Regions from separate parts of the Pseudoxanthomonas sp. 97-1-1 genome, predicted to be linked through region 2. Evidence: predicted binding sites of a transcription regulator. Region 2 holds the regulator's gene; the other holds the start of a gene.
The links. Region 2 encodes HrcA, which represses chaperone genes, less so after heat shock. Its sites were predicted from a motif close to TTNGCACTCNNNNNNNNNGAGTGCNAA; they were not measured.
Positions count from the first base shown of each region.

Region 1 (5,924 bases), on a different contig from region 2:
GGCGCACGGATTCTTCGCCTTCCTTGATCTCGATTTCGGCCAGGTTCGACTCTTCCAGCAGGTCGATCAGTTTCTTGATTTTGCGGAGATCCATGGGAGCCTCGTGGTTGAACGTCGTTCCCCGCGGGGAACAGAGGAAAGTCAGGCGGGCAGCCGCAGCAGGGCGGCATCCAGCGCGTAGCGGTAGCTGTCCGCCCCGAAGCCGCAGACCACGCCGACCGCCTTGTCGCTGACGTAGCTGGTGTGGCGGAACGGCTCGCGGGTGTGCGGATTGGACAGGTGGACTTCGATGTAGGGCAGGGCCACGGCCGCCAGGGCATCGCGGATCGCGACCGAGGTGTGGGTGAAGGCGGCGGGGTTGATCAGGATGAAGGCGGTGCCGTCGGTGCGGGCCGCCTGGATGCGGTCGACCAGCGCGTGTTCCGCATTGGACTGGAACGTCGCGAGTTCATGCCCGGCGGCCTGCGCCTGTGCCGTCAGTGCCAGGTCGATGTCGGCCAGCGTCGCGTGGCCATAGACCTCCGGCTCGCGGGTGCCGAGCAGGTTGAGGTTGGGGCCATGCAGGACCAGCAGCTTCGCCATCGACGCCTCCAGCGGAAGGGCGGCAGTCTGCTTGAAGCCGGCGATGCTGTCCAGTTCGCCGAAGTTTGCCTTGTTTTAAGCGATTGTTTGATTTCGGGGCTACCCATCTCGGATCAAGGACTTGCAAGGGGGAGCAAACCGCGACGGCGCGCGTGCCGAACGGTGGTCACGCCACGATGGCAGCAGGTTCGATGAACTTCCCGGCGGGAGCCTAGTCCACCCACCCGCTGATCTCGCCGTGCTGGAAGGGCCCGACCTTCTGCCGCTCGATCCTCCCGTCTGCGCCCACCAGCACGGTGTACGGCAGCACGCCCTTGGCGTTGCCCAGCCAGACGCTGGCGTCGGCCGGACCGGGCGTGTCCAGCACGATGGGATAGCCGACCGGCACGCGCGACAGGAAGTCCTGCACGCCCTCAGGCGTGTCCAGCGCCAGACCCACCACCTGGACGCCCCCGGTTCCCTGGGACGTGGCGAAGCGCTGCAACTCGGGCATCTCCTCGATGCAGGGCCCGCACCAGCTGGCCCAGACGTTGATCAGCAGGCGCTTGCCCCGATAGGTGGCCGCGAGATCGACGATCTTTCCATCCAGCCCCGGCAGCGCGAGCGCCGGCATGGGATCGCCGATGCCGGCAGGCGTGACGCCTTCCGGAGGCCTGGGGGCGGTCGCATTCACCGCGGCGTGCAGGGCGCGCTCGCCGGGTCCGGTCCGCCACAGCGGATTGCCGTTGAACCACAAGCTGGCCACCAGGCCCAGGCCACCGGCGACGAGGGCGACGGCCAGGATGCGCGGCGTGGTGACCTTCATCGTGCCGCCCGTTCGAACGCCTGGCGCATCGTGTCGTGGGTCAGCACGGTGGGCAACACCTCGCCCTCGCCACCGTTGCGCGGATACATCACGTACAGCGGTACGCCGACGGCCGCGTGCTGCTCGAGGAACGCGGTGATCGCAGGGTCCACGTTGGTCCAGTCGCCGGTCATCATCACTGCGTCGTGCCTTGCCAGCAGGTCGCGGAATGCGCCGGTATTCAGCACGGCTTTTTCGTTGGCCTTGCAGGTGACGCACCAGTCGGCGGTCATGTCGACGAACACGATGCGGCGCTCGGCACGCAACGCTGCCAGACGTTCCGCCGAATAGGCCACGTGGCCGTCGGCGGTCGGTGCCGCCGCAGCCTCCGCCGGCAGCCGGTGCACCATCGCCAGCGGCACCAGTGCGGCGACAGTGAGCACGAGCGCCGACACACGCTGCAACGGCGCTGCGGCGAAGCGCACACGCTGGAACCACCACAGCCCCAGTGCCAGCAGCACCAGGCCGGTGAGCGCCAGGCCGACCGCGTCGATGCCGCGCTGATTTCCCAGTACCCACAGCAACCACACGGAGGTGAGGTACATCGGGAACGCCAGCACCTGCTTCAGTGTTTCCATCCAGGCGCCGGGCTTTGGAAGGCGATTGGCCAGCGCGGGCACGAAGCCGATCAGCAGGAACGGCAGCGCCAGCCCCAGTCCCAGCACCGCGAACACCAGCAGTGCCAGCGGTGTCGGCGCTGTGAAGGCGTACGCCAGCGCGACGCCCATGAACGGTGCGGTGCACGGGCTGGCGACCACCACCGCCAGCACGCCGGTGAAGAAATCGCCTGCCGCGCCACTGCGCGACGCCAGGCCGTGCCCGGCGCCCGCCAGCCGATGGCCGATGGCGAACACGCCCGACAGGCTCAGGCCGACGGCGAACATCACATAGGCCAGCAGCCCGACCACCCACGGCTGCTGCAACTGGAATCCCCAGCCCAGCGCCTGGCCAGCCGCGCGCAAGGCTATCGCCAGCGCACCGACCGCCACGAAACTCACCAGCACGCCGGCGGTGTACCAGAGCGCGCTGCGGCGCGCCTGTCCGCCGCTGCGTCCGCTGTCGGCCAGTGACAGCGCTTTCAGCGACAGGATGGGCAGTACGCAGGGCATCAGGTTGAGGATCAATCCGCCGAACAGGGCCAGCGCCAGCGCCGCGAGCAGGGATGTGGCGCCGCGCTGGTTGCGTGCCAGAACCTCTTCGGGAGGACGGGTGCGTTCCACGTCGGCTGCGGTCGTTGCGGGCGTAGCCGGCGCGCTGGCGGTCGCATCGCCCGGTATCGCCGTTGCTGGCAGCGGTGCGACGGCGGCGGGTGCGGGCACGTCGGGTGTGCTGGCCGGCGTGGCCGCGCCGGCCGGGATCGACAGCGTCACCCGTCGCGTCATCGGCGGGTAGCAGATGCCGTCGGTCTGGCAGCCCTGGAAGGTCACGCGCAGCGTGGCCTGCACGGCCTTGGGGTGCTCCCTTCGCAGCGGCACCGGCACTTCGGCCTGCTCGAAGTAGACCGTGACATCGCCGAAGTGCTCATCGCGGTGGGCCTTGCCGGCCGGCCAGCGCGGTGCCTGCAGCGAGACGCCAGCGGCGCCTTCCAGCGCCATCGAGGTACGGTCGCGGTAGACGTAATAGCCGCGTGCCGGCGTGAAGCGCAACAGCAGCTCGTTGCCATTGAAGGCGATCGCTTCGAAGCCGAATGCTTGTTCGGCCGGCAGCGGCAGGGTATCCATGCCCGCCTGCGGTCTCTGCCCCAGCAGTCCACCCGTCAGCGCACCCGCACCGAGCGGTACGAACGCCTCGCCCGCAGCGGCCGGCAGCGCGACCTTCACTGTGCGTGTCTGCGGCGGGTAGCAGATGCCGGCGTCGGCGCAGCCCTGATACTTGATCTTCAAGGTAACGCTGTCGGCGTCGGACGCAGGCTGGCCGGGCAGGGCGGCGATCAGTTCGCCACGATACGTCTCGACGTCGCCGAAGAATTCGTCGCGATACGCCTTCCCCTTGGGCAGCTGCAACGGCTGCGCCGCGAAGCCGGCGCCCGCCTCCACGCTGGTGCGGTGACGATAGAGGTAGTAGCCGTCGGTGATCTTCCAGCGGATCTCGATACGGTCCCGCGCCGGTGCAGTGGCCGTCAGCACGAAGGCCTCGTCCACCGGCAGCAGGTCGTCCTGGGTGATCGCCGCCGATGCAGCGGGTGCCACCACGGCGAGCAGGGATACGGCCAGGAAGGCGAACAGCATGCGGATCAGCGTCATCGGGTCTGGGTCTTCAACTCGAGGGGGCGCCATCGGCCCGGGTTTCAGCGGCGACCCACGCCAGGTAGGCGGGCAGGCCGGTGGCGGCTTCGACCGCCAGGATCTCCGGCAGTTCATACGGGTGCAGTTCGGCCAGCCGCGCCATCAGGGCGTCGCGCCGGTCGGCGGGAGTCTTGGCCAGCAGCTGGACCTCGCTGGCCTGTTCCACCTGGCCCTGCCAGCGGTAGGTCGACACCATGCCGGGCAGCACGCTGACGCAGGCGGCCAGGCGCTCGTCCACCAGCGCCCGTGCCAACCGCTGGGCGGTGTCGGCGTCGGGACAGGTCGACAGGATCAGGAAGACGGGCATGGGGTATCGATTATCGCAGACCCGGTCCGGGCGCCCCTGCGACCGATATGTACACCCACCCCTTGAAACCGCGCCGGGCACCCCGATATCCCTCGCATCCCGGCCCTGTCGGGTTTTTGTGCCCCTGGCGTTGGCAGTCTCCCGTGGGGAGTGCTAAAATCGCCGCCCCTTTCCCAGTCCAATCAATCACTTAAGAGGATTGACATGAGCAATATCAAGCCGCTGTACGACCGCCTGGTGGTCAAGCCGATCGAAGCCGAAGAAACCTCCGTCGGCGGCATCATCATCCCCGACGCCGCCAAGGAAAAGCCCACCAAGGGTGAAGTCGTCGCCGTCGGCGAAGGCAAGTTCATCGACGCCACCGGCGGCGTGCGCGCCCCGAAGGTGAAGGTCGGCGACAAGGTGATCTACGGCCAGTACTCGGGTTCGCCCTACAAGTACGAAGGCGTCGAGTACAAGATCATCAAGGAAGACGACGTCCTCGCGATCCTCGGCTGATCGCGCGTGGCGGCTCCGCGCCGCCGCCCACGTCACCGCATTCCTCCTGATGGCGGGCCTGCCCGCCTCACGAACCACACTCAATACTCCTGGAGTTGCACATGGCAGCCAAAGATATCCGTTTCGGTGAAGACGCCCGTACGCGCATGGTGCGCGGCGTGAACATCCTCGCCAATGCCGTCAAGGCCACCCTCGGCCCGAAGGGCCGCAACGTCGTGCTCGAGAAGAGCTTCGGCGCCCCCACCATCACCAAGGATGGCGTGTCCGTCGCCAAGGAAATCGAACTGGCCGACAAGTTCGAGAACATGGGCGCGCAGATGGTCAAGGAAGTCGCTTCCAAGACCTCCGACAATGCCGGTGACGGCACCACCACCGCCACCGTGCTGGCGCAGGCGTTCATCCGCGAAGGCTCCAAGGCCGTCGCCGCCGGCATGAACCCGATGGACCTGAAGCGCGGCATCGACCAGGCCGTGAAGGCTGCCGTCGAAGAGCTGAAGAAGCTCTCCAAGCCCACCGCCGACGACAAGGCCATCGCCCAGGTCGGCACCATCTCGGCCAACTCCGACAGCAACATCGGCGACATCATCGCCGAGGCCATGAAGAAGGTCGGCAAGGAAGGCGTGATCACGGTTGAAGAAGGCTCCGGCCTGGAGAACGAACTCGACGTCGTCGAGGGCATGCAGTTCGACCGCGGCTACTTGTCGCCGTACTTCATCAACAACCAGCAGTCGCAGCAGGTCGAATTCGACGACCCCTTCATCCTCATCCACGACAAGAAGGTCTCCAACGTCCGCGAACTGCTGCCGGTGCTGGAAGGCGTCGCCAAGGCCGGCAAGCCGCTGCTGATCGTGGCCGAAGAAGTGGAAGGCGAAGCCCTCGCCACGCTGGTGGTCAACACCATCCGCGGCATCGTGAAGGTCGCCGCCGTCAAGGCGCCGGGCTTCGGTGACCGCCGCAAGGCCATCCTGGAAGACATCGCCACGCTGACTAACGGCACGGTGATCTCCGAGGAAGTCGGCCTGCAGCTGGAGAAGGCCACCATCAACGACCTGGGTCGTGCGAAGAAGGTCGTGATCTCGAAGGAGAACACCACCATCATCGACGGCGCCGGCGATGCCGAGCGCATCCAGTCGCGCATCAAGCAGATCAAGGCGCAGATCGAAGAGACCTCGTCGGACTACGACCGCGAGAAGCTGCAGGAACGCGTGGCCAAGCTGGCCGGCGGCGTGGCCGTGATCAAGGTCGGTGCCTCGACCGAGATCGAAATGAAGGAAAAGAAGGCCCGCGTCGAAGACGCCCTGCACGCCACGCGTGCGGCGGTGGAAGAAGGCGTGGTCCCGGGCGGCGGCGTCGCGCTGATCCGCGCGCTGCAGACCATCGGCAACCTGAAGGGCGCCAACGAAGACCA
Region 1 covers NZ_JBYMTJ010000003.1:216,683-222,606, forward strand. The annotation lists gene accB (acetyl-CoA carboxylase biotin carboxyl carrier protein) at 1-94, opposite strand, end outside; gene aroQ (type II 3-dehydroquinate dehydratase) at 142-582, opposite strand; gene AC3DET_RS12825 (TlpA family protein disulfide reductase) at 794-1,387, opposite strand; gene AC3DET_RS12830 (protein-disulfide reductase DsbD family protein) at 1,384-3,669, opposite strand; gene cutA (divalent-cation tolerance protein CutA) at 3,683-4,018, opposite strand; gene AC3DET_RS12840 (co-chaperone GroES) at 4,223-4,516, shown strand; gene groL (chaperonin GroEL) at 4,618-5,924, shown strand, end outside.
Region 1: AC3DET_RS12840 (co-chaperone GroES) is a predicted target of HrcA. The motif match lies at 4,149-4,175, and genes of this name have one in related genera.

Region 2 (5,924 bases):
CCCCACCACTTCCCCTTGTTCGTATGCACGCGGCCTCCCTTCATCGTGGACCTGAATGAAAACGGCCCCGGGGTCGCCGGGGCCGTCGCAGGATGCCACAAGCTGCTCGCCCGCGCGGGCGGCGGGGTAACGCAGGAAATCAGGAGGTCATGCGGTCCCAGAAGCCCTTGACGCCATCCAGGAACGTGGCCGATTTCGGTGAGTGCTTGCGCGCTTCGTCGCCGCTGAACGTGGCCTCGAATTTCTCCAGCAGTTCCCGCTGTTCGGGGGTCAGGTTGACCGGCGTTTCCACCACCACGCGGCAGTACAGATCGCCCTCGCTGCGGCTGCGCACGGACTTGACGCCCTTGCCGCGCAGGCGGAACAGCTTGCCGGTCTGCGTTTCCGCGGGGATGCGGATCTCCGCCTCGCCATGCAGCGTGGGAACGCGCACGGTGTCGCCCAGCGCCGCCTGCGAAATGCGGATGGGCACTTCGCAGTGCAGGTCATCGCCATCGCGCTGGAAGATGTCGTGTTCGCGCACGCGCACTTCCACGTACAGGTCACCCGGCGGCGTGCCCGGCGGGCCGGCTTCACCTTCGCCGGTCAGGCGGATGCGGTCACCGTTGTCGACGCCGGCCGGAATCTTGACCGACAGGACCTTTTCTTCTTCCACGCGCCCGGCGCCATGGCATTCCGTGCAGGGATTCCGGATGATCTGGCCGCGGCCACCACAGGCTGGACACGCCTGCTGCATGGCGAAGATGCCGCGCTGCATGCGGACGTTGCCGCGTCCACCGCAGGTGCCACAGGTCTCCACCTTGCCATCGGCCGAACCCGAGCCCTTGCACGGCGCGCAGGCGACCAGCGAGGGAATGTCGATGCGCTTCTCGACCCCGGCGACGGCCTCCTCCAGGTCCAGCTCCATCACGTAGCCGACATCCGCGCCGCGCCGCGCCGCGCGGGCACCGCCTCCGCCGAAGATGTTGCCGAAGATGTCGCCGAAAATATCGCCCATGTCGGGGCCACCGGCACCGCCGCCGCCCATGCCGTGCTCGAACGCAGCATGCCCATGGGCGTCGTAGGTGCGGCGCTTGGCGCCGTCCGACAAGACCTCGTAGGCCTCCTTGCACTCCTTGAACGCGGCCTCGGCGGCGGCATCGCCCGGATTGCGGTCCGGGTGGTGCTTCATGGCGCAGCGGCGGTAAGCCTTCTTCAGGTCTTCGTCACTGGCGTCGCGGGCCACGCCCAGGACTTCGTAGTAGTCGCGTTTGCTCATGGAGCCGTGATTCGTGAGGGGTTATGGGTGATTCGCAAAAGCAACTGCCTGTTCGATGTCCAGGATCCGCGACGGAAGAAGTGGAGCTTGCGCTCCACCTTTCCGAATCACGAATCCCGAATCACTCATCACGGCTTCTTGTCGTCCTTCACCTCGGTGAATTCCGCATCGACCACGTCGTCCGCGGGGTTGCCCTGGCCCGCATCGGCGGTGCCCGGCTGCTCCGACGCGGCGGCCGCATACAGCGACTGGGCGGCTTCCTCCAACGCCTTGGACTTGGCTTCGATCTGCGCCTTGTCGTCGCCCTTCATCGCCGTGTCGAGATCGGCGATCGCGGCTTCGACGCGACCGATCACGTCGCCCGGCACCTTGCTGCCGTGTTCGGTGATGGCGCTGCGGGTGGCGTGCAGCAGGCCGTCGGCCTGGTTGCGCGTCTGCACCAGTTCCTGGAACTTCTTGTCTTCCTCGCGATGCGCCTCCGCATCGGCCACCATGCGCGCGATCTCGTCCTCGGACAGACCCGAGCCGGCCTTGATCTCGACCTTCTGTTCCTTGTTGGTCTTCTTGTCCTTGGCCGACACGTGCAGGATGCCGTTGGCGTCGATGTCGAACGACACCTCCACCTGCGGCATGCCACGCGGTGCCGGCTCGATGCCGGACAGGTCGAACTTGGCCAGCGACTTGTTGAAGCGGGCCTGCTCGCGCTCACCCTGCAGCACATGCACCGTCACCGCGGACTGGTTGTCCTCGGCGGTGGAGAAGGTCTGCGAGGCCTTGGTCGGGATGGTGGTGTTCTTCTCGATGATCTTGGTGAACACGCCGCCCAGCGTCTCGATGCCCAGCGACAGCGGGGTCACGTCGAGCAGCAGCACGTCCTTGACGTCGCCGGCCAGCACGCCGCCCTGGATCGCGGCGCCCAGCGCCACGGCCTCATCGGGGTTGACGTCCTTGCGGGGCTCCTTGCCGAAGAACTCGGCCACCGCCTGCTGCACCTTCGGCATGCGGGTCTGGCCGCCGACGAGGATGACCTCGCCGATGTCGCTGGCGCGCAGGCCGGCATCGTTCAGCGCGATGCGGCACGGCTCGATCGTCTTCTTCACCAGGTCTTCCACCAGCGCTTCCAGCTTGGCGCGGGTCAGCTTGATATTGAGGTGCTTCGGGCCCGAGGCGTCGGCGGTGACGTACGGCAGGTTCACTTCGGTCTGCTGCGAGCTGGACAGTTCGATCTTGGCGCGCTCGGCGGCGTCCTTCAGGCGCTGCAGGGCCAGCGGATCCTTGCGCAGGTCGATGCCCTGGTCCTTCTGGAACTCCTCGACGAGGTAGTCGATGACGCGCTTGTCGAAGTCTTCGCCACCCAGGAAGGTGTCGCCGTTGGTGGCCAGCACTTCGAACTGCTTCTCGCCGTCGACGTTGGCGATCTCGATGATGGACACGTCGAACGTGCCGCCGCCCAGGTCATAGACGACGATCTTGCGGTCGGCGCCGCCGTCACCCTTGTCCAGGCCGTAGGCCAGCGCGGCCGCAGTCGGCTCGTTGATGATGCGCTTGACGTCCAGGCCGGCGATCTTGCCGGCGTCCTTGGTGGCCTGGCGCTGGCTGTCGTTGAAGTAGGCCGGCACGGTGATGACGGCTTCGGTGACGGTCTCGCCCAGGAAGGCTTCGGCCGTCTTCTTCATCTTCTCCAGGATGCGCGCGGAAATTTCCTGCGCCGACAGTTTCTTGCCGTCGGAAGTCTGCACCCAGGCGTCGCCGTTTTCATGCGGAATGATGGCGTACGGGACCAGGTCCAGGTCCTTCTTCACTTCCGCGTCGGTGAACTTGCGGCCGATCAGGCGCTTCACCGCGTAGAAGGTGTTCTTCGGGTTGGTGACCGCCTGGCGCTTGGCCGACGCGCCCACCAGCACTTCGCCGTCCTTGGTGTAGGCGACGATGGAGGGCGTGGTGCGGTCGCCTTCCGAGTTTTCGATGACGCGGGCCTTGCCGCCGTCCATGATCGCCACGCACGAGTTGGTCGTGCCGAGGTCGATGCCGATGATCTTGCCCATGGTGAATGCTCCCTAGCAAATTCTGTCTGGATCCGGCCGGTGGCCGGGTGGATGGTCTCGATATAAGGGTGCGATGACGCCGTTCAAGCGCCCCGCGAAGGCGTTCAGTCGTGTTTTGCCACGACGACCAGGGCCGGGCGCAGCAGGCGGCCATTGAGTACGTAGCCCTTCTGGAACACCTGCACCACGCTGCCGGGGTCCGCGCCGGGGGCATCGGCCTGGCTGATGGCCTGGTGATGCTCGGGATTGAAGGCTTCGCCGGCAGGGTCGAGCAGGGTCAGGCCATTGTCGCCGGCCACTTTCAGCAACTGCTTGTACGTCAGCTCGAGCCCGTCGCGCAGCGGACTGGGCTCATTGCCCGCCGCTGCCAGCCCGGCGTCCAGGCTGTCGAATACCGGCAGCAGGTCGCCCAGCAGGCGTTCGTTGGCGAACTTGCGCGCCTGCTCGATATCGCGCGCCACGCGCTTGCGCTGGTTGTCCAGGTCGGCGCGCTCGAGCAGCGACGCCGCGCGCAGCTGGTCCACTTCGTTGCGGAGGATTTCCAGTTCGGCGATCAGCGCGCCTTCGACGTCCTGCGGCTCGTTGCCGCCGCCCAGGTCGGAATCGTGTTCGTGTTGGTTCATTTCGGGTCCCATCGCGGCAAGTCCGGCCGCCCAAGCCCCAACCTATGGGGCCGGCGTTTCCGGATTCAAGGCCGCACCGAGTACATCCGCCGCCGCCTGCACCACCGGAATGACCCGGTCATACGCCATCCGGGTGGGCCCGATGACGCCCAGCACGCCCAGCACCTGCCCGCCCGCCATGTAGGGGGCGGTCACCACCGAGACGCCGTCGTGCGGCGCCAAGCCGGTGTCCTCGCCGATGAAGATGCGTACGCCCGGCGCTCGGATCGTGCGCTCCAGCAACTGCAGGATCTCGCGCTTGCGGGCGAATGCCTCGAACAGGTCGCGCAGCCGTTCCAGATCGGACAGTTCCTGCACGCCCATCAGGCGGGTCTGTCCTGCCAGCACCACGTCGTCGTTGGGCGGCGTGAGGGCCTGCTCCGCCAGTTCGATGGATTCGGCCAGCAACCCCTCCATCTCGGTCTGCGCCCTGCGCAGGTCATGCAGCAGGTTCGCGCGGATCTCGGACAGGGGCCGGCCGGCGAACTGGGTGTTCAGGTAGTTGGCGATGCGCTCGAGTTCGGACCGGTCGTAGGCCCGGCGCGTTTCGATGACGCGGTTCTGCACGTCGTTGTCGGCGAATACCAGGATGGCCATCACCCGCTGGCCATCCAGCGGCACGAAGTCGATGTAGCGGAACGCGAACTGCTCGCGCCGCGGCACGCTGACCACGCCGACGAAGTGGGTCATCGCCGACAGCAGCTCGGAGGCGTTGCCGAGCAGCGCCTGGGTCCCGGCGCCGGCCGGCAGCTCCGAACGCAGCCGGGCCACTTCGCCCTCTCCCAGCGATTTCACCTGCACCAGGCTGTCCACGAACACCCGGTAGCCCTGTGCCGTGGGGATGCGCCCGGCGGAGGTGTGCGGCGAACTGAGCAGCCCGACCTCCTCAAGTTCAGAGAGGATGTTGCGGATCGTCGCCGAACTGACTTCAAGTCCGGCGTGCCGGGCCAGCGTCTGCGACCCCACCGGCTCACCGTCGCGGATATAGCGCGAGATCAGCGTGCGCAGCAGTTGGCGGGCGCGCGGATCCAGCGGGGGCGACGGTGAGTTCATGCCCGTTAGATAACGTCGCGCCTGCGGCTTTGCAAGCCGGGCGCTCCCCGCGTCTCAGAACCTGAGCCGGCACCGCTTACAATCCGCCGCATGCTCAGACACCTCGCCATCAAGGATTTCGCCGTCGTCCGCGCCGCCGAGCTGGAGTTCGGCGATGGCATGACCGTCATTTCAGGAGAAACCGGCGCCGGCAAATCGCTGCTGGTGGACGCGCTGGGCTTCCTGTCGGGCCTGCGGGCCGACAGCGGGGTAGTCCGGCATGGCGCGGAGCGCGCCGAGCTCTCCGCCGAGTTCCTGGCTTCGGCGGGCTCTCCGGCGCACACCTGGCTCGCGGACAACGAGCTCGACGACGATGGACAGTGCCAGTTGCGCCGGGTGATCCGTGCCGACGGCGGCTCGCGCGCCTGGATCAATGGCCGCAGCGTGACGCTGTCGCAGCTTTCCGACCTCGCGGCACGCCTGGTGGAAATCCATGGCCAGCATGAACACCAGGCCCTGCTCGCCCGCCAGAGCCAGTTGGCGCTGCTGGATGCCTTCGCCCGCAACGGCGACGAGCGCAGCGCCGTGCGCGACGCGGCGCTGCGCTGGAGCACCCTCCTGCGCGAACGCGAACAGTTGTCCGGCCAGGGCGATGTCTCGGACCGGATCAATTACCTGGAGCACCAGTTGGCCGAGTTGCAGCGCGAAGACCTGTCGCCGACCGCGCTGGAGGCCCTGGTGGCCAGCCATCGCCGCCAGGCCCACGCCACCGGCCTGATCCAGGCCTGTGACGCGGCGCTGGGTCAACTGGCCGGTGACGACGCCCCCTCGTTGACGCGCCATCTGCAGCAGGTGCGCGCCGACCTCGCCCGCCAGGCCGAACACGAGCCGCGCCTGCGCGACGTGGATGCGCTGCTGGACGGCGCG
Region 2 covers NZ_JBYMTJ010000001.1:75,566-81,489, forward strand. The annotation lists gene AC3DET_RS00305 (DUF3857 domain-containing transglutaminase family protein) at 1-29, opposite strand, end outside; gene dnaJ (molecular chaperone DnaJ) at 140-1,258, opposite strand; gene dnaK (molecular chaperone DnaK) at 1,387-3,303, opposite strand; gene grpE (nucleotide exchange factor GrpE) at 3,408-3,926, opposite strand; gene hrcA (heat-inducible transcriptional repressor HrcA) at 3,969-5,018, opposite strand; gene recN (DNA repair protein RecN) at 5,109-5,924, shown strand, end outside.